DNA from 2 places in the Bacteroides sp. RTP21281st1_H5_RTP21281_210402 genome. Region 2 is predicted to be linked to the other one. Evidence: riboswitches for the same ligand, from Rfam matches in the RefSeq annotation. Region 2 holds a riboswitch; the other holds the start of a gene.
What was found. Region 2 has a riboswitch for thiamine pyrophosphate ahead of AB5443_RS14260 (TonB-dependent receptor). Riboswitches for the same ligand answer to the same signal wherever they lie in the genome.
Positions count from the first base shown of each region.

Region 1: it holds a riboswitch for thiamine pyrophosphate, as region 2 does, so the genes downstream of both, thiS (sulfur carrier protein ThiS) here and AB5443_RS14260 (TonB-dependent receptor) in region 2, are expected to answer to the same signal.

Region 1 is NZ_JBCOWR010000004.1:298,913-310,052, forward strand. It holds gene thiH (2-iminoacetate synthase ThiH) at 1-161, opposite strand, end outside; gene thiC (phosphomethylpyrimidine synthase ThiC) at 253-1,935, opposite strand; gene AB5443_RS08400 (thiazole synthase) at 1,970-2,746, opposite strand; gene AB5443_RS08405 (thiamine phosphate synthase) at 2,910-3,527, opposite strand; gene thiS (sulfur carrier protein ThiS) at 3,532-3,732, opposite strand; TPP riboswitch at 3,793-3,886, opposite strand; gene AB5443_RS08415 (superoxide dismutase) at 4,019-4,636, opposite strand; gene AB5443_RS08420 (RHS repeat protein) at 4,712-6,451, opposite strand; gene AB5443_RS08425 (ATP-dependent helicase) at 6,598-8,973, shown strand; gene AB5443_RS08430 (glycine zipper family protein) at 8,999-9,685, shown strand; gene AB5443_RS08435 (ATP-binding protein) at 9,797-11,041, opposite strand.
Region 2 is NZ_JBCOWR010000009.1:44,229-55,368, forward strand. It holds gene thrA (bifunctional aspartate kinase/homoserine dehydrogenase I) at 368-2,803, shown strand; gene AB5443_RS14240 (cofactor-independent phosphoglycerate mutase) at 2,810-4,018, shown strand; gene thrC (threonine synthase) at 4,031-5,332, shown strand; gene AB5443_RS14250 (thiamine diphosphokinase) at 5,510-6,136, opposite strand; gene pnuC (nicotinamide riboside transporter PnuC) at 6,133-6,747, opposite strand; gene AB5443_RS14260 (TonB-dependent receptor) at 6,761-9,043, opposite strand; TPP riboswitch at 9,044-9,140, opposite strand; gene AB5443_RS14265 (mechanosensitive ion channel family protein) at 9,271-10,176, shown strand; gene AB5443_RS14270 (hypothetical protein) at 10,295-10,534, opposite strand; gene AB5443_RS14275 (O-acetylhomoserine aminocarboxypropyltransferase/cysteine synthase family protein) at 10,609-11,140, opposite strand, start outside.

The DNA.
Region 1 (11,140 bases), on a different contig from region 2:
TCAAGGTAAGGAGTGGCGGCAGGCGAAATCAGCGCCATAAAGTCGTTGACGTCCAAATGTTCTTTCTTGCCTAATGCACGGCGTACATCAGCATCAGTTTTGGAATAGATGGCTTTTGTCGTCTCTTCCCAGGATATTTTTTCTAATTCGTCAGAGAACATTTTTATTAGTGATTAGTTTTTTAGTGATTAATGGTTGCTGTGAGTGATTAGTGATGTCCTTTTGCGGGTTAATCACTAATCACTATTCCGTTCATCGTTTCTTTAAGTCACGTGATAATCGCATCGCACAGAAGTTAGGGCCGCACATCGTACAATATTCTCCGTCGATATGGTGTCCTGCACGGAAATAAGTCTGTGCCCGTTCCGGGTCGAGTGACAAGTCGAACTGGTCTTTCCAACGGAATTCATAACGCGCTTTGCTCAATGCGTTGTCACGTACCTGTGCACCCGGATGCCCTTTGGCAAGGTCGGCGGCATGAGCAGCTATCTTGTAGGTGATAACTCCTACACGGACATCCTCTTTGTCCGGCAGGGCAAGATGTTCCTTCGGAGTCACATAACAAAGCATTGCCGTACCCAGCCATCCGATTTGTGCGGCACCGATAGCGGAAGTGATATGGTCGTATCCCGGAGCAATATCCGTCACCAACGGGCCGAGCGTGTAGAACGGCGCATCGTGGCATTTCTCAATCTGACGTTCCATATTCTCTTTAATCTTGTGCATCGGAACATGGCCGGGGCCTTCGATAAATGCCTGGACATTCTTCTCCCAGGCACGGAGCACGAGTTCTCCCATCGTATCCAGTTCTGCAAACTGAGCTTCATCGTTGGCATCGTAGATAGAACCCGGACGAAGTCCGTCTCCCAGAGACACCGCTACATCATACTCTGCCAGGATATCGCAAATATCATCGAAGTGATCGTACAAGAAACTCTCCTGGTCATGCACCAGGCACCATTTACTCATAATACTTCCCCCGCGACTGACAATACCACACAGGCGATTATCGGCAAGGTGTACATTATGGCGGCGGATACCCGCATGAATCGTAAAGTAATCCACTCCCTGCTCGCATTGTTCAATCAAAGTGTCCCGGTAGATTTCCCATGTCAGGTCTTCCACCACGCCGTTTACTTTTTCGAGCGCCTGATAGATAGGAACCGTGCCGACCGGAACGGGGCAATTGCGGATAATCCACTCGCGTGTTTCATGGATATTTTCTCCCGTAGAGAGATCCATCAACGTATCACCGCCCCATTTGCAACTCCACAATGCTTTTTCCACTTCTTCGTCAATGCTCGAAGTAGTAGCGGAGTTTCCGATATTCGTATTGATTTTCACTAGAAAGTTGCGTCCGATAATCATCGGTTCAGCTTCCGGGTGATTGATATTGGCAGGCAGTACGGCACGTCCTTCCGCAATCTCCTTGCGGACAAACTCGGGAGTGATATGGCTTTTTATTCCCAATTCCTCACAGTTCATATTCTCACGGATAGCCACATACTCCATCTCGGGAGTGATGATTCCTCTTTTGGCATATGCCATTTGGGTGATAGCTTCCCCTTTTTTTGCACGATAAGGCAGGGCGATATGTTCAAAACGCAGGTGGTCGAGACTCTTGTCATCCCGTCTCATGCGTCCGTATTCGGATGTAATTTCGGGAAGTTGTTCCACATCACCGCGACTTACAATCCATTCTTCACGCATTCGCGGTAACCCTTTTTTAAGGTCGATACTCATATCCGTGTCGCTGAACGGGCCGCTGGTATCATATATATATACTTCGGGATTCGGTGTCGCAATCTTTTCTTCACCTTCAAAACTGACGCTGGGCACTTGCTCCACTTTCCGCATGGCTACACGGATATCCGGATAAAGTTTGCCGGGCAAATATACTTTTTGGGAGCGGGGAAATTTTATTCTTTGTTCCATAATTGTTCTTTTAGTAGTCAGCTACTCATTCATATTATTTATCCAGGAAAGCAGTCAGAGGTGAGCTTGCTTCAGCTATAAAATTGTCCGCTTGCAGTCCTAATCCCGCTTCGTAAGCCCGCCGTCCGGCTTCGGTAGCAGCTTTGAAAGCCTTTGCCATCTCTACCGGGTTTCCGGCAACGGCGATTGCCGTATTTACCAATACGGCAGAAGCACCCAGTTCCATGGCTTCGGCAGCATGGCTTGGCGCGCCGATACCGGCATCAACAACAACGGGGACACCTGCCTGCTCGATAATAATTTGTAGGAATTCTTTGGTTTGCAATCCCTTATTCGTGCCAATCGGAGCACCGAGAGGCATAACGGTAGCCGCGCCGGCTTCTTCCAACCGTTTGCAAAGTACAGGGTCTGCCTGGCAATAAGGCAATACGATAAAGCCCAGTTTTACCAACTCTTCCGTAGCCTTCAGTGTTTCGATAGAGTCGGGGAGCAGATAACGGGGATCGGGATGAATTTCCAGTTTCAGCCAGTTCGTACCGAACGCTTCACGCGCCATCTGTGCGGCAAAAACAGCTTCTTCCGCATCACGTACACCGGAAGTATTGGGCAATAACTGGATATTCGGATGGATAATATGTTTCAGCATGTCGTCCTCTTTATTGTCCATGTCGATACGTTTCATGGCAACCGTCACCATTTCTGTGCCTGAAGCCAGAATGGACTGTTCCATTACTTCATTGGAATTGAATTTTCCTGTTCCAAGGAAAAGGCGTGAGTCAAACTCACGTCCCGCAATTACTAACTTTTCCATGTCTATGTATTTTAGTTGATTATTCAAATTTTGGACAGAAGAACAAAAGAACATAAAGAGCTGCGCTTAGATAGTTATTTTGCTGTTATTGAACTACTGTTTTATTTTATGTTCTTTTGTTCTTCTGTCTGAATTAAATTTTCATTTATCATCTGACAAATTATTAATCACTTTCAATGATTCTACGTGTTTCCTCTACCGGATTTTCCGCCCGGAGAATCGTGCCGGACATGGCAATCCCGTTGACTCCTGTGCGGAGAATATCAGGAATATCCTCGTTGGTGATTCCACCGATAGCCACTACGGGCAGTCCGATATTCGCTTCCTTCATTTGGGAAAGGATGGACGAATATCCTTCCAAGCCCAGTATAGGGCTTAGATTCTTTTTGGTAGTGGTGAACCGGAAAGGCCCGATGCCGAGATAGTCGGCTCCGGCGCGATAATGCTGTACGACATCTTCAAATGTGTTTGCCGTGCCGCCGATGATAAAGGCTTCTCCGAGTGTCTGCCGTGCCTGGTCGATAGGCATATCCTTTTTACCCAGGTGCACACCGTCCACTTCCAGCTTTTTGGCCAGTTCGACGTGGTCGTCAAGGATGAGGATAGCTTCGTACTCTTTACAAAGCGGTTTCAGTTGCAGCGCCACCGATTCCACTTCCTCGGGAGGAGCATCCTTCATGCGTAGTTGAATCCATTTGCACCCGCCTTCGAGTGCCATACGTGCCGATTCGAGGTATGAATACCGTTCGGTCTGATGCGTGATAAATTGTAGGCTGACCATCACTTTATCCTCCGCAAGCTGCCTTGATAATTACCAGACTGTCATTCTCATGCAGCATGAAACGCTCCCATTCAGTGCGGGGAATCATTTTGTTGTTCACGGCGATAGCGATACCCTGAACCGGAAGTTCGAGTTGTGCTGTCAGTTGTGTAAGGGTAGAGTCAGGAATAATTTCCACCTCTTTGTTGTTCACTTGTACTTTCATTGTCCTATCAGAATAAATAAGTTGAAAGTAAATACAAAGAGCGTGCTTTTATGGAAAGGCGATAAGAAGAAACACAATCCCTACGTCAGTACTAACTGCATCAGGTTCCTAGGGTATAATCTCAGCCCCTCATGGGGCACCCCTTTGTCTTTACGGGGGCAAAGTAAGCGAAAAAGAAACAGAAAAACACTAAATCAGTAGTTTTTTTTCATTATTGTCGTAAAAAAAGGCCGCTGTGATTTTCACAACGACCTTTTCATTAGTATAGTTTAGTCAGTAAGTCCGGTTACATTCTTTTTTCAACCACATCCCAGTCGATGATGTTCCACAGGGCGTTTACGTGGTCGGCACGGCGGTTTTGGTAATCCAGATAATAGGAGTGTTCCCACACATCGAATCCGAGAAGCGGTTTCAATCCGGCACGTACAGGGTTGCTTCCGTTTCCTTCTTTAGTGATGTGCAGTTTGCCGTCTTTGTCAACGGACAACCAAGCCCATCCCGAACCGAACAATCCTACTGCTGCTGCGTTGAATTCTTTCTTGAAGTTTTCAAAGCTGCCGAAGTCACGTTTGATGGCTTCTCCCAGTTTGCCTGCCGGTTCCTTCTTCGCAGGTTTCGGGGCAAATTGCAGGAAATACAGATTGTGGTTCAATACTTGTCCGGCGTTATTGAATATAGCTCCGTCCGGTGCTGCGGCAACGATTTCTTCCACCGTTTTACCTTCATATTCTGTTCCCGGTACGAGGCTGTTCAGATTATTTACATACGTTTGTAGATGTTTTCCGTAATGGAAATCTATCGTTTGCTGACTGATTACAGGTTCCAACGCATTGTTTGCGTAAGGAAGTTTAGGCATTTCGTAAGTCATGGTCATCATAATTAAAGACATTAATATAGTATTCATAATGTTACAAGTTTTAATTGGCTTGTTATACTATAATAACAGAAGCCTTCCGCAAAATGTTCACAGTATCTTGTTTTATTTATAAATATACTGTATCCGTTCCACTTCTTTCGGGTTGTCCCGGTTCGTGCGGCAAATCCATTGTCCCGTATTGTCATATTCATAGTAAGAATTTCCATCAATCCGGTTACCGTATTTATCGTACAAGCAAGTCAGGCAGCCGGACGTTTTCTGGTTGTTGCCCATAATCCGCTGGTAGACAATCTGCGTCAGGTAACCGTATTTGTCATATTCATAAGCATCTTTCTGTGAAATAATCTGGTCGGACGAGTTGGCGAACAGTAAGTTCTGATGTTGTGAGGCAATCAATCTGCCTTTGTCATCATATTTGTTTGCGGTGTAGCCTTGGAGCTCTCCGTTCTTATTATACTCTTTGGCTTCGGTCAATAAGCCCTGCTTATCATAAGTACTTATGATGAGTCTGCCATCCGCATATCTTAGAGAATCGCTCTCGATGCTTCCATCGGCACCGATACGGCGTGTTCGCCGGTAAACGTCCGTCTTGGTCTTCGGGTTCGTCTGTACTTCAAAGATGCAGTGACCTTGCGGGTCGTACAGCCTGTTTGTCTGCATTTCATTGCTTGCCTGCCCGTTTTTCATGGTCAATGATAACGTGGAGATGAGTTGTCCCTTATCGTCATATGAATAAGTGGTAGAGATATTCCCCGTACTGTCGTTTTCGGCAGACTTTATCAGTCGTCCCGCATTATAATATTTCACGGAAGTGGGAGTGGAGATGATTGTTTGCAAGATAAACGGTGTCCGTAACGCATTGGCCTGGTCACGAAACTCCTTGTATTTGTGCGTACAAAGAAATTCCTGCAACAGACTCAAAGATTCAGAACTGACTATCGCCGGCTTTAAAAGCTCGAAATCCGCTTTCTCACTAAGATATTCCAAATCATTCAGATGCGTACGCGCCGCGGTATCCAGATAAGGTGTGCGCTTGTAGTCGTCGATGATTTGCCGGATAGCCGTTGCATTTCCCCCTTCCCGTAAGCTGTCAATGCTATGGAACAGGTAATTGTCGTATAACGCTTGCACTTCACCCAGGAACGGGCGGGTATCCTTATCCGTGAAGAATTTTTGCATGGCGGGATTATCAAAGAAAGCTTTGAAATTCTCCGGTGTCGGATTACTCTTCACAATCTGATAAAGCCGTTTGTTTTCGGCGGCATTGACTTGGGAGATGAATTTTCCGTTCGGATACTCGGTCATGTACGTCTGATAAGTGCCGGATGCAGGTGTTTTCAGCATACCTTCCAGTAGTGACATTTCGCGGATATCCCGTAACTTCTGTATCAGTGCGGAATCTGCGGGATAACCGCTTGAACGGATACTGTCCATCAGTGTCCGGCTGAAAGGAATCTGATCTTTCGAAGCCTCTAAAATATAGACGATAGATTGCTCCGCCTTGTCCTGCACGTTGGAAAGCTGTATCTTCTCCTCGTCGCAGATGTTGGGAAAATAGGCTTTGGCGGCTTTCTCGTAGCATCCGAAATAGTCGGTGGCGGCCTGTTCGCTCTGTTTGTTCCACAGGTCGTTGAGGACATCTAGTAAAGCCAGTTCCTCGGCATAATATGCCTGCGTTTCATCGTCTACCTTTTCGCGGTTCTTCTGCCATTTGTCAGCGTCGTTGTCATTCAGATACCTGAGCAGTTTTTCCAACCGGCTCTGTTTCTGTGCCATAGCCTGTGGAATGCAGGCGACCAGGCACAAACCTAAAATAATTGATAAAAATATACCTCTTTTCATTGCTTTTGGGGGTTAGGTTAAAATAGTTAGTGATGAAAAATCATAAAAATACCTTCATTCTCGAATGAATGTTATACTTTTGTATTGAGAACAAAATTGAACGCCGAGGGTTTGTTAAAAAACCTCATTGTTTTTATAATGCTGTTATGAGTACCAATTATATAGAGGAATTGAATGAGAGTCAGTGTGCAGCAGTGACTTATAATGACGGGCCTTCACTGGTGATAGCCGGTGCGGGTTCGGGGAAGACGCGCGTATTGACTTATAAAATCGCCTATTTGCTGGAGAACGGTTACAATCCGTGGAACATCCTCGCGCTGACCTTTACCAATAAGGCAGCCCGTGAGATGAAAGAGCGTATTGCCCGCCAGGTAGGTATGGAGCGGGCACGTTATTTGTGGATGGGGACTTTCCATTCCATATTCTCCCGTATTCTTCGTGCCGAAGCGCAACATATCGGATTTACCTCCCAGTTTACCATTTATGATACGGCGGACAGTAAAAGCCTGCTCCGTTCCATCATCAAAGAGATGGGGCTTGACGAAAAGACCTATAAACCGGGTATCGTACAATCCCGCATTTCCAATGCCAAGAATCATCTGGTCACTCCTACGGGATATGCTGCCAATAAGGAAGCGTACGAAGGCGATATGGCAGCCAAAATGCCCGCTATTCGTGACATCTATACCCGTTATTGGGAAAGATGCCGCCAGGCGGGAGCTATGGATTTTGACGACCTGCTGGTATATACCTACATTCTGTTCCGTGATTTTCCGGATGTGCTCGCACGTTATCGGGAACAGTTCCGTTATGTGCTCGTAGACGAGTATCAGGATACCAATTACGCCCAACATAGCATTGTCCTGCAACTCACTAAAGAGAACCAGCGTGTCTGTGTCGTAGGGGATGACGCACAAAGCATCTATTCTTTCCGTGGAGCGGATATTGACAATATTCTCTATTTTACGAAAATCTATCCTGACACGAAAGTCTTTAAATTGGAACAGAATTACCGTTCCACACAGACTATTGTCTGTGCTGCCAACAGCCTGATTGAGAAGAATGAGCGTCAGATACGGAAAGCTGTATTCTCCGAGAAGGAGAAAGGAGAAGCTATCGGCGTATTTCAGGCATACAGTGATGTGGAAGAAGGTGATATTGTGGCTAATAAGATAGCCGAATTGCGCCGGGAGCATGACTACGGCTATGCTGATTTTGCCATCCTGTATCGTACGAATGCGCAAAGCCGTATTTTTGAAGAAGCTCTTCGGAAACGGACAATGCCTTATAAGATTTACGGCGGACTCTCTTTCTATCAGCGAAAAGAGATAAAAGACGTCATCGCTTATTTCCGGTTGGTGGTGAATCCGAATGATGAAGAAGCATTCAAGCGTATCATCAATTATCCTGCCCGTGGTATCGGAGATACGACTGTCGGCAAAATAATATCGGCAGCTACCGATAATGGAGTCAGCCTGTGGGCAGCACTCTGCGAACCGTTAAGCTACGGACTGAATATCAACAAAGGGACGCATACCAAACTTCAGGGTTTCCGTGAACTGATAGAAGGTTTTATTACCGACCAGGCGGATAAGAACGCTTACGAGATAGGAACAGATATTATCCGGCAGTCCGGCATTATCAATGATGTTTGTCAGGACACTTCTCCGGAGAATTTGAGTCGCAAGGAAAACATAGAAGAACTGGTGAATGGTATGAACGACTTCTGTGCTTTGCGGCAGGAAGAAGGTAATCCGAATATTTCCCTTACCGATTTCCTTTCGGAGATTGCCCTGCTTACCGACCAGGACTCCGACAAAGCGGATGATGGAGAGAAGATTACGTTGATGACCGTCCATTCCGCCAAGGGATTGGAATTTAAAAACGTGTTTGTGGTCGGATTGGAAGAAAACTTGTTCCCTAGCGGTATGGTAGGCGATTCACCCCGGGCATTGGAAGAAGAGCGGCGTTTGTTCTATGTAGCCATTACCCGTGCCGAAGAACATTGTTATCTGTCGTTTGCCAAAACCCGTTTCCGTTACGGAAAGATGGAATTTGGAAGTCCCAGCCGTTTCTTGCGGGATATTGATATTAATTTCTTGCGGATGCCGCATGAATCGGGAGTCAGCCGTTCGGTTGATGAAGGTGCGGGACGTTTCCGCAGAGAGATAGAAGGCGGATTTACCCGTTCTGCTTCTCCATCGCGTACACCTTTCGGAAGTACATCTTCGTCTGAACAGCGTGAACGGCCGAAGGCACAGATTATAGCTCCCAGTGTACCGAGAAACTTGAGGAAGGTGAGTACGATAGGCAGCAGTGGGGGAAGTCAGGCAGCATCTTCCGGTTCGGCATCGGTAGCAGGCGTACAAGCCGGGCAAATGATAGAACATGAGCGTTTCGGACTCGGAGAAGTGATAAAAGTGGAAGGAACGGGAGACAATGCGAAAGCAACCATTCATTTTAAAAATGCGGGTGACAAGCAACTATTATTGCGTTTCGCTCGTTTTAAGGTGGTAGAATAAGAAGTAACACTAAATAGAGAGGTTCATGAAGAAACAACTAACAGTATTTTTGCTTTCCGCTTTGATTTTGAGTGGATGTGCGTCGGGGCGTATGGGGAATCCGGGAGCTATCGTGGCAGGTGCTTCTATCGGTGGCAGTCTGGGAAGTTCGATAGGCGGACTTATCGGAGATAATAATCGTGGATGGCGAGGTGGTTACCGCGGATCTGCTATCGGAAATATTGTAGGAACCATTGCCGGCGCGGCAATAGGAAATGCGTTGACGGCACCGAGACAGGAACAGATTGAAGAAGATGCCTACATTCCTGAAGTGCGTGAAGTCCGTGTTCAGAAATACAAGAAACAACCACAGGCTCAGCGCCCGCTTACCCAACTGAAATTACGTAGAATCCGCTTTATTGATGATAACCGCAACCATGTGATTGATGCGGGAGAGAACAGCAAGATTATTTTTGAAGTTATGAATGAAGGGCGGAAACCAGTTTATAACGTAGTTCCTGTGGTGGAAACCGTTGGTAAAGTGAAACATCTCGGCATTTCCCCTTCCGTTATGATAGAGGAGATTCTTCCGGGCGAAGGTATCCGTTATACGGCATCTATCCATGCAGGCGAAAGGCTGAAAGACGGTGAAGTGACATTCCGTGTAGCAGTGGCGGACGAGAATGGAATCATTTGCGATTCGCAAGAGTTTACTCTGCCTACACAACGTTGATTTTAAGGGGATAATAATCCGGAAATATCCGGCATAAATATAGTGACGGTATGTGCCCGGGATAGTGACGCTATCCTGAGCATATACCGTCACTATGTTGATGGGATAGCGTCACTCTTTTAAGAGCCATTTCCATATAGGAATAATCTGTATTTTTTTGTTATCGATAGTTACTTCCTCGGTTTCGTCATCAGTTAAAATAAGCCCTTCAGTGAGGTTATAAGCATTAAGTGCGGAAATTAATCCATTAATTTCACGCTGCCTTGTTTTTTCATCTTTCATCGAACGGGTAACTTGACAGGCGGCTACAATATGTCCATTCTCACGCATGATAAAATCGCATTCTATTCCGTCATCATGATAATAGATCTCTTTTCCCCGACGTTTTATTTCTATAAACACTAAATTCTCAAGTAACTGTCCAATATTGTCAGTAGCATTGAAGCCCACTTTTCCAATAATGGCATTATCAATGAAATAAACTTTCTTTTGGTTATTCATTTGTTTCTTTACAGACCAGTCAAACTTCATTACTTGGAATAGCAGATAAGTATTTTCAAGATATTCCAGATAATTTTTGACCGTTTCCGTATGTTTGATGCCTATTGTTTTTGCTAACGAACTATATGAAAAACGTTTAGTAGCATTGCTAGCCAAATAATAAACCATTTCCAGTAATTCCCTTTCACCATTGAGTTTGTTTCGGGTAACCACATCCTTATAAATAATATTTTCATAAAGGGTGGATAGATAATTACTGTTTTTGTCTTTTATATAACGGGGAAAACCACCAGTTTTTAAGTATTCGTCGAAGTGTCTTTTCAGTATACTTTTCCCAGTGGTGGTATAAAAGTCTTTTTGTTGCGGATATGCTTCCTTCATTTTAAGAAATTCTGGAAATGAGAAAGGGTATAATTCAATCTGACAATAACGCCCGGTGAGGTGTGTACCTAACTCCCTGCTTAACATATTGGCATTGGAGCCTGTGACAAATACTTTGCATCCGCTGTCGTGGAGTCTTCTTACAAACCTTTCCCAACCGGGAATATTCTGTATCTCATCAAAATAAAATGTCTTCTGTTCTCCAAACAATTCAATGAAAGCTTCATATAAAGTTTGAAAATCATCAACCTTGAAGTTGATAAGCCTCTCATCATCAAAATTCATGTAAAAGTCTTGCTCTGACTGTTGCGAGCGTATTTGCTGCAAAAGTACAGATTTACCACATCTTCTTATACCTGAAATAACTAATACTTCAGGACTTTTGACTAAACGTAAATCAATATCTCTTTCAATCATTTGAGATATATCTTTTTCGTGTTGATCGAATATGATATGCTTCAATAATTCTTTCATGATAATTGGGCTTTTAATTGCAAAGATATGAAACTTCTCATTATAAACGAATAGAAAATGCTAAAAGTTCTCATTCGTAATGAATGAAAATTGATAAAA
Region 2 (11,140 bases):
TAATAATATAAATGGAATATTAATAGCAAAATGTCATAAATATGAAGAGGAATTACAAGACGGAAAGAAGCCGGAATATTCTTTTTATCAGAAAAAAACCGGAAAAAGTGATAGATTGAACGTTTTTATTATTACTTTTGCGACACTTATCAAAAACAAGAGTAGAAACAGGACTATGATGAAGTACTATCCACATACAGTCACATCGATGTGTACCATGACCCTTAGGGGTTAATGGATAGTTTTGTGTATCTACGTGATTCACGCCTGTATAAACAGGCAAAATTCAAATTCAATTTTATTCGTAAACAACCAATCGTTCTGTAATAAGCTATACACAGGACATTGCATTTAAATAAGTATCTTCATGAAAGTAATGAAATTCGGCGGAACGTCCGTAGGTTCCGTGAACAGCATTTTAAGCGTAAAGAGAATCGTAGAGTCGGCTAAAGAGCCGGTAATTGTAGTTGTTTCCGCATTGGGGGGCATCACTGACAAATTGATAAACACATCGAAGATGGCGGCAGCGGGAGATTCGGCCTATGAAGGCGAGTTCCGCGAAATCGTTTACCGCCACGTGGAAATGATTAAGGAAGTGATTCCTGCCGGAGAAAAACAAACATCGTTGCAACGTCAGATTGGCGAACTACTGAACGAGTTGAAAGACATTTTCCAGGGAATCTACCTGATTAAAGACCTTTCCCCGAAGACATCGGATACTATCGTCAGCTATGGAGAACGCCTTTCGTCCATTATCGTTGCCGAACTGATCGAAGGGGCACAATGGTTTGATTCACGCACTTTTATCAAGACGGAAAAGAAACATAATAAACATACACTGGATGCGGAATTGACCCATAAGTTAGTGAAAGAGGCTTTCAAATCCGTTCCGAAAGTGGCGTTAGTGCCCGGATTCATCTCTTCTGATAAAATCTCAGGTGATGTGACTAACCTTGGTCGTGGTGGTTCGGACTATACGGCATCCATTATTGCTGCGGCGCTCGATGCCAACAGCCTGGAAATATGGACGGACGTGGACGGCTTCATGACGGCTGACCCGCGTGTCATCTCAACGGCTTATACGATTGCCGAACTGACTTACGTAGAAGCAACCGAACTTTGTAACTTCGGTGCGAAAGTAGTCTATCCGCCGACTATTTATCCGGTATGCCACAAGAATATACCTATTATAATAAAGAATACATTCAATCCGGACGGAGTAGGAACTATCATCAAACAGGAAGTTTCCAATCCGCATTGCAAAGCCATTAAAGGTATTTCTTCCATCAACGATACGAGCCTGATAACTGTTCAGGGACTCGGTATGGTAGGTGTAATCGGTGTCAACTACCGTATCTTCAAGGCACTGGCAAAGAACGGAATCAGTGTATTCCTCGTATCCCAGGCTTCATCAGAAAACAGTACTTCCATCGGTGTACGTAATGCCGATGCCGACCTAGCTTGCGAAGTGCTGAACGAAGAATTTGCCAAAGAAATCGAGATGGGAGAGATTTCTCCGATTCTCGCGGAAAGAAACCTGGCTACGGTGGCTATCGTTGGTGAGAATATGAAACATACGCCGGGTATCGCAGGTAAACTCTTCGGTACGCTGGGACGTAACGGTATCAACGTAATCGCTTGTGCACAGGGTGCTTCGGAAACTAACATCTCTTTTGTAGTCGATTCCAAATCCTTACGCAAGTCACTGAACGTCATCCATGACTCTTTCTTCTTGTCCGAATACCAGGTATTGAACCTCTTTATCTGCGGTATCGGTACGGTAGGTGGCAGCTTGGTAGAGCAGATTCGTTGCCAACAGCAAAAACTGATGATGGAGAACGGGCTGAAACTGCATGTGGTAGGTATCATTGATGCAGCTAAGGCGATGTTCAGCCGTGAAGGTTTTGACCTTGCCAACTTCCGCGAAGAACTGAAAGAGAAAGGTAAGGACAGCAACCTGCAGACTATCCGTGACGAAATAGTCGGAATGAACATCTTCAACTCCGTATTTGTAGACTGTACGGCAAGCCCCGACATCGCATCGCTTTACAAAGATTTGCTGGAGCACAATATTTCCGTAGTAGCTGCCAATAAGATTGCCGCTTCTTCGGCTTACGAGAACTACCGCGACCTGAAAACGATTGCCCGTCAACGTGGCGTGAAGTACCTGTTCGAAACAAACGTAGGTGCGGGACTTCCGATTATCAATACAATCAACGACCTGATTCATAGTGGTGACAAGATATTGAAGATTGAAGCTGTACTCTCGGGTACATTGAACTATATCTTTAATAAAATCAGCGCTGATATTCCTTTCAGCCGCACTATCAAGATGGCGCAGGAAGAGCGTTACTCCGAACCCGACCCGCGTATCGACCTTAGTGGTAAAGACGTAATCCGCAAACTGGTTATCCTGGCACGTGAAGCCGGATACCGCATCGAACAGGAAGACGTAGAAAAGAACCTCTTTGTTCCGAACGATTTCTTCGAAGGTTCTTTGGATGACTTCTGGAAGCGCGTACCGAGCTTGGACGCTGACTTTGAAGCCCGTCGCCAAGTACTCGAAAAAGAAAATAAACACTGGCGTTTTGTTGCCAAACTGGAGAATGGAAAAGCCTCTGTCGGCTTGCAGGAAGTAGGAGCCAACCATCCGTTCTACGGTCTGGAAGGCAGTAACAACATCATCCTGTTGACTACGGAACGTTATAAGGAATATCCGATGATGATTCAGGGATACGGTGCCGGTGCGGGTGTGACTGCTGCCGGAGTTTTTGCCGATATTATGAGCATCGCAAACGTTTAACGCCTTATGAAACATATTATCATATTGGGAGACGGCATGGCCGACTGGCCGGTGAAGTCATTAGGGGACAAGACGCTCCTGCAATATGCAAAGACGCCTTACATGGATAAATTAGCCCGCATGGGACGTGTCGGACGGTTGAATACCGTAGCCGAAGGCTTCCATCCGGGCAGTGAGGTCGCCAATATGTCCGTTTTGGGATATAATCTTCCGAAGGTGTACGAAGGTCGCGGGCCGTTAGAAGCAGCCAGTATCGGCGTAGACCTGCAACCGGGAGAGATGGCGATGCGTTGCAACCTGATTTGTGTGGAAGGGGAGATTCTAAAAAATCACTCTTCGGGACATATCTCTACGGAAGAAGCGGACGTATTGATTCAATACCTGCAAGAGAAACTGGGAAATGACCGCGTGCGTTTCCATACGGGAGTCCAGTACCGCCACCTGTTGGTTATCAAAGGGGGAAACAAAGAACTGGATTGTACCCCGCCGCACGATGTGCCTTTGAAGCCTTTCCGTCCATTGATGGTGAAACCATTAGTGCCGGAAGCCCAGGAGACGGCAGACCTGATTAATGACCTGATTCTGAAATCACAGGAACTGCTGAAAGATCATCCGCTGAACCTGAAACGTATGGCAGAAGGCAAAGACCCTGCAAACAGCATTTGGCCTTGGAGCCCCGGTTACCGTCCGCAGATGCCTACTTTCTCCGAAACATTCCCGCAAGTGAAGAAAGGAGCGGTAATCTCGGCTGTCGACCTGATAAACGGAATCGGTTATTACGCAGGCTTGCGCCGTATCGCAGTAGAAGGAGCTACCGGACTTTACAATACGAATTATGAAAATAAAGTAGCTGCTGCCCTGGAAGCCCTGAAGACGGACGATTTTGTCTATCTGCATATCGAAGCCAGCGATGAGGCGGGACACGAAGGAGACATCGATCTGAAACTCCTGACAATCGAGAATCTCGACAAGCGCGCCGTAGGCCCTATCTATGAAGCAGTGAAAGACTGGGACGAACCGGTAGCAATAGCCGTATTGCCCGACCATCCCACTCCCTGCGAACTTCGCACGCATACTGCCGACCCTATCCCGTTCCTTATCTGGTATCCGGGCATCGAACCGGACGAAGTACAGACGTATGATGAGGTATCGGCTTGTAGCGGTAGTTACGGTCTGCTGAAAGAAGACGAGTTTATAAAAGAGTTCATGAAATAACGCATCCGAATTATGATTTATTATAGTACCAATAAACAAGCACCTGACGCTTCCCTGCAAGAAGCGGTGGTGAAAGGTCTTGCTTCCGACAAAGGGCTGTTTATGCCTATGTCCATCAAGCCGCTTCCACAAGATTTTTACGATACGATTGACAGCTTATCTTTTCAGGAAATAGCTTATCGTGTGGCCGATGCCTTCTTCGGCGAAGACGTTCCGGCAGATATACTGAAACAGATTGTATATGATACGTTGAGTTTCGATGTACCTTTGGTAAAGGTCTCGGAAAATATCTATTCACTCGAACTTTTCCACGGCCCTACATTGGCTTTCAAAGATGTGGGCGGTCGTTTTATGGCACGCCTGCTCGGTTACTTCATCAAGAAAGAAGGGCAGAAAAATGTCAATGTACTGGTTGCTACTTCCGGTGATACGGGAAGTGCGGTGGCTAACGGATTCTTAGGAGTAGAAGGTATCCATGTATATGTACTGTATCCGAAAGGAAAAGTCAGCGAAATACAGGAAAAGCAATTCACCACACTGGGACAAAATATTACCGCCCTCGAAGTAGACGGAACATTCGATGATTGCCAGGCATTAGTGAAATCGGCTTTCATGGATAAGGAACTGAACGAACATCTTTCTCTGACTTCCGCCAATTCTATCAACGTTGCCCGCTTTCTGCCGCAAGCATTCTATTATTTCTATGCTTACGCCCAGTTGAAGCGTGCCGGAAAAGCTGACAATGCAGTAATCTGCGTGCCTAGCGGAAACTTCGGAAATATCACTGCCGGTCTGTTCGGTAAGAAAATGGGATTACCCGTGAAACGTTTCATTGCAGCCAACAACCGTAACGATATATTCTACCAATATCTGCAAACAGGCGAATACAACCCGCGTCCATCTATCGCAACCATCGCTAACGCCATGGACGTAGGCGACCCGAGCAACTTTGCCCGTGTACTTGATTTGTATAAAGGTTCTCATGCCGCTATCTCTGCCGAGATTTCGGGAACTACCTATACCGACGAGCAAATCCGGGAAACTGTGAAAGAGACTTGGAAAGAACATCATTATCTGCTCGACCCTCATGGTGCATGCGGCTATCGCGCATTAGTAGAAGGCTTACAACCGGGCGAAACGGGTGTATTCCTTGAAACAGCCCATCCTGCCAAGTTCTTGGAAACTGTAGAAAGTATCATTGGTGAAGCGGTAGAAATACCTGCCAAATTGCAGGAATTTATGAAAGGCGAGAAGAAGAGCCTTCAAATGTCAAAAGACTTTGCGGACTTCAAGAAGTATCTGCTTTCGCTCTGATTCTACCATTTGATTAAGTCTTCCTGTAAACGCCTTAGGACATACTCCTGAGGCGCTTCAATGAATGGTTTGTGCCACTCCTATGGCACGGTTGTGCCAATGCTGTGTCACTGCCGTGCCATAAGGGTGGCACAGTTGTGCCAAGGCGGTTGCACAAGCTTGGCACAACGATATGACTTATAAAGAAGTGAGGAATATCAAATATTCTCCCGTACAATGAATAGTAAACTCATCGGCTGTTGCTTCATTCAGCGTACCCTGCCACCAATTAGTGAAGTCACTAAGCGGATAAACCAAGCCTTCTCCCTGTAATCCTTTCGCTCCGAAATTGATAATGGAAATCTGCTGTCCGGGCTGAGATTTGAAAGTCTGTGTACCGTTTGCAGGCATAAATACACCATAATCAGTGACAGTCCGCACTTCTATGCCTTCTCTCATATAATCCATGAGCAGGCTGATATTTCCCAATGTATGGTCTTCCCGTTTACCGGTAGCTCCTACGATAGCAATCTTTTGGAATCCTTTCTCTTGCAGAAAGTGAACGGCTTTAGTTTGGTCGTTCGTTTCCTGGTCGGATATCTGATGTATAATAGGGGAGAAAAGTTCTTTATATTCGGGGGAAAGGGAGTCGCCGTCGCCGATAATCACGTCCGGTGTATGTCCACGGGAGATATATTCATTGGCTGCGCCGTCACAACAAGCTACGAATTTAGCTTCTTTCAACAGTTGCAGGGGAAAGGGATGAGTAGGATATTCACCATTTGCCAATATTACGGCTTCGGGAGTGTAGTGTTCGCTTATCATTGTTGTATGCTCATTAATTTTTTCCATTTAAAGTAGCCAAAGATAGCTATAATGGAGTAAAGTCCATATAAAGCAGAGGTAAAATAAAGGTCTTTATAGATATACAGTCCGCAACAAACGATGTCTACGAGAATCCAGGCAAACCATTGCTCGATATATTTGCGTGCCAGCATCCATATACCGACGATACTCAATGCTGTGGTGAAGCTATCCAGCCAGGGCACATTGCTATCTGTATATTCAATCAATATCCAGGCAATGCCGAAAAATGCAACGACAAATACCAGTAAAAGCGGAAGATAGCATTTCCACGGTGTATGTACGATAGGGAGTGCTTTCGGTTTATCACTCCCTGTATGGTCAACGATAGACTGATTTCGCTTTCCTTTCCGTTGTCCCCACATCCAAAAGAACCAACCGTAAATAGCTGCTATCAGATAGTAGATATTGATACCGAAATCTGCATATAATCCTGCTTTGTAATAGACGAAGATATAGATGGCGGGCATGATAATCCCCGCTATCCAAAGATAGATACTTGCCCGGTATTCCAACCACAGGTAGACTAAACCGACAATTGTACCGAATATTTCAAGGAAATTCATTTCCATCATTCAAATCTGTTTAGAAACGGAACGTGATATGTGCCAGTATATTGGTACCTGCCATCGGATAGAAACGCGGGTCGTGCTTTATCACATACGGCTTTGTCTTGTCTCCGTTTTCGTAAAGGGCAACGCTTTGTGAGTATCCGTTCGTTTCATATTTCGTGTTGAATAGGTTATAAACGGTAGCTCCTATTGTAATTCCCTTTGTGTAGCGGGTTTGGAAAGAATACGATGCGCTAAGATGATTAACAAAATAGGCGTCGAGTGAATTCTCCTTTGTACCGAAGTTGTCGAGATACTGGCGGCTGACATACTGTGACTGGAAAGAAATTTCCAACCCGTTGCTGCCGAGAGTAATCAAACTGTTTCCAATAAAAGAAGGGGAGAAAGCGATAGGACTATTGCCACCTTCAATCGCTGTTTGTGTCCATAAATCATCGGTTACTCCATTCACCAAACTTTGGTCATACACATAACCCACATAGTTCTTGATACGGTTTTTGCTCCATGTTCCGTTGATATCCCAACGCAGCCAGTCATTGAACTTAGCGCCCAATGCCAGTTCGATTCCCATGCGGTAGCTGTTTTTTACGTTTTCTGCCATGGCTTCACCTATATCATTGGTCTTTCCGTTCAATACTAATTGGTCGGTATAATCCATATAATACAAGTTGACACCTGCCGTAAACCATTCGTTGCGATAGGTGTATCCTAGTTCATAGTCCAGTAATTTTTCCGCTGTGGGATGTTCTTCAAACATACCATCCGTGTAGTTGTTGCGGGTAGGCTCTTTCTGTGCTACCGAAAAGGATGCATAGGCGCTATGATTCGGATTGATTTGCCAGAAAAGTCCGGCTTTGGGATTGAAGAAGCTGAAATTCTCTCTCACGTCTAATCGCTGTAGGTGCGGGGGAGTGGCAGTGAAATCCCATTTGTCGTTATCTCCGTCAATCGTGTAGTGAATATAGCGATATTGAAGGTCGGCGTAAGCACTTAATTCGCCGGTCAACTGATAATTAGCTTTCAAATAGACATTACCGTCTGTTTTTCCACCGTTGTTGCGATAATATTCATGGTCAGGGGCAAGCTGTTCGGTGTAGTTTTTCACCCACAGTACTTTTCCATAATGGTCGTTGCTGTATCGGTTCAAAGCACCGCCGAAAGAAGCGTTTAGTTTCTCGTTCTGATAATTCAATGAGAAGATACCGCCACCGAAGTCACTATCCACTAACTTTTGACGGACAAGATTTGTTTTCTCCTGCGGCTCGCTATTGCCTGGTAGATAGAAAGGCTTCAATCCGTATTCTTCCAGGCTGCGTCCGTTCTTATACTCCTGATAATAACCGAAACCATTGGTATAATGAAAAGCGATATTCAAATTCCATGCCGGAGAGAAAATATGATTGAACAGGAGTTGATAATGAGTTTGACGGTAATTATCCATTTGGTCGTCATAGAAACCGATGGGATTTCCTTTTCCTTTGTTATCGTCGAGAATCACTCCATTCGGATTGTATGTCCGGTCATTTTCCAACTGTTCTTTACTGATACCATCCCAAGCATGATAAGTTTTTTCCTTTCCGCCGAAGGTGATAAACTTAATCGTCGTGTTTTCACCGAAATATCCGCCTTGTACAAAATATGATTTCAAATCAGATGATGCACGGTCACGATAGCCGTCACTCTGAATATTTGAAAGGCGTGCATCGAACGCCCAGTATTTATTAATCAGTCCTGTTCCTACCTTTACCGTTTCCTTATGCGTATTGAATGAACCGTAAGAACCGGAAACTTCCGCGTAAGGTTTGGAAGAAATACTCTGTGTACGCATATTGATACTGGCACCGAATGCTCCCGAACCATTGGTGGACGTTCCGGCACCACGCTGAATCTGCATATCTTCCAGAGAAGAAGCGAAGTCGGGAGTATTCACCCAAAAGATGGCGTGGCTTTCGGAATCGTTCATCGGAATACCGTTGGCGGTGACATTGATGCGGGTAGCATCTGTACCACGTACACGGATGGCGGTATATCCTACGCCTGTTCCTGCATCCGAAGTAGTCAGTACGGATGGAGTGGTAGATAAAAGGAACGGAATATCCTGTCCGAAGTTCTGTTTACTAATCTGTTCTTTTTTAACGTTGGTAAATGCCACCGGAGTTTTTGCCGTGGCACGGGTGGATACTACCTGCACCTCTTGCAGGTTTACAACTTTCATACTGTCCTTTGCACTCGTCTGCGCATGGACAGTAACGCCTGCGCCCAATAAGGCGACGGCCATCAATCCAATTTTTTTCATCTTGCTTATTAATTAGTTCTCTACGCCGGCATTACCCGGTTCAGATTCTATGGGTATGTTCTCAGCCCGTCATGTTAAGGCACCCCTACCAGTGAATCGGTTGCAAAAATACGGCTTTTGCAGGAGTAAAACAAAAAAAACTTTTAGATTTGCTAAAAACAATATAACTTTGTAATTTGTTGAAATAGAGAAACAACGATTTATTCATTTTAATACATTTCTAAATTATGCTACTATTACTTCAGGCAACACAGGCGGCGGATTCCGTGCAAGTGGCCGCAGATAAATTGATGGAACAAGCCATAGCCAATGCTGAAGGCTTGGACAAACTTTCGTTAATAACCCAACAATTAGTCGACTTCGGTATCCGTGCCGGAGAACGTATCTTGATAGCGGTAATCGTCTTTATCGTAGGACGTTTCCTTATTTCAATGCTTAACAAATTTATCAGACGTCTTCTGGACAGGCGGAAAGTCGATATAAGTATTAAGACCTTTGTCAAAAGTCTTGTAAATATAACATTGACTATTCTGTTAATCATTTCAGTAGTCGGTGCGCTGGGTGTCGAAACTACTTCCTTCGCGGCTCTGTTGGCATCTGCCGGTGTGGCTGTCGGTATGGCGCTGTCCGGTAACTTGCAGAATTTTGCCGGTGGACTGATCGTGCTGCTGTTCAAACCTTACAAAGTTGGTGACTGGATTGAAAGCCAGGGCGTTTCGGGGACAGTGAAGGAAATTCAGATCTTCCATACTATCCTGGCTACGGGAGACAATAAGGTGATTTATATTCCAAATGGCGCAATGAGCAGCGGAGTAGTGACCAACTATAACACGCAGACTACCCGTCGTGTGGAATGGATTGTCGGTATCGACTACGGGGAAGATTATAATAAGGTGCAGCAAATTGTCCGTGACATACTGGCTGCCGATTCACGTATCCTGAACGATCCCGCTCCGTTTATCGCCCTTCATGCGTTGGATGCCAGCAGTGTGAATGTCATAGCCCGTGTATGGGTGAACAGTGGCGACTATTGGGGAGTATATTTTGATATTAACAAGGCTATCTACGAAACCTTTAATGAAAAAGGAATCAATTTCCCGTTCCCGCAGCTTACCGTACATCAAGGGAACTGATTATTGTAAAATATATAATAAAATAGTCTATAATAAAAAGGAGAGAGCTTCATTGAAAATGGGGCTCTTTCCTTATTTATTATAGAAAACTTGTCTGGTGTGATGAATGAAATTTCTCTTATTTGATGCCGAAGTCTTCGACCAGTTCGTATCTATCCTCTTTGATTCCCAGTACGTGGTTAATTTTCCTTCTCTTCTCAAGGTCTTTAAAGTAGTCTTCTACAACCTGATAGAGGTCGAAATTGGTAGTAGAACCTGCGGCTAAATCGAGTGACTCCACCATCTTTTCCACGGCCTGATGGATTTTCTCTGCGTCTATCAGATGCAGTTCGTTGCTGTGTATTAAATATTTTTCCATAACTGCAATGTTTTAATGTTATATTGTTATAACGTTCCACAGTGACGGAAAGTTCATACATAAACCGCTGTGTCTTAGATTTTGGCAAGTGCCTGTTCCAGGTCGGCAATCAAATCATCAATATGCTCCGTTCCGATGGACAGGCGGACTGTGCCCGGATAGATTTCCTGTTCGACAAGTTCCTGTGCGTTAAGTTGTGAGTGGGTAGTGCTTGCAGGATGAATTACGAGCGATTTTACATCGGCAACATTGGCAAGCAGTGAGAATATCTCTAGACTGTCGATAAAACGATGTGCCTCTTCCTGTCCGCCTTTTACTTCGAAAGTAAAGATGGAGCTTGCGCCATTCGGGAAATAACGCTGATACAAGGCATGGTCGGGGTGACTGGGCAATGACGGATGATTCACTTTCTTCACCTTCGGATGATTGTTTAAGAAATTCACAACTTTCAATGCGTTTTCCACATGGCGTTCTACACGTAATGAAAGAGTTTCAAGTCCTTGCAACAGGATGAAAGCGTTGAACGGACTGATAGTTGCTCCGGTATCACGCAACAGAATAGCACGGATACGGATAGCGTAAGCGGCTGTACCGGCAGCGTCTACA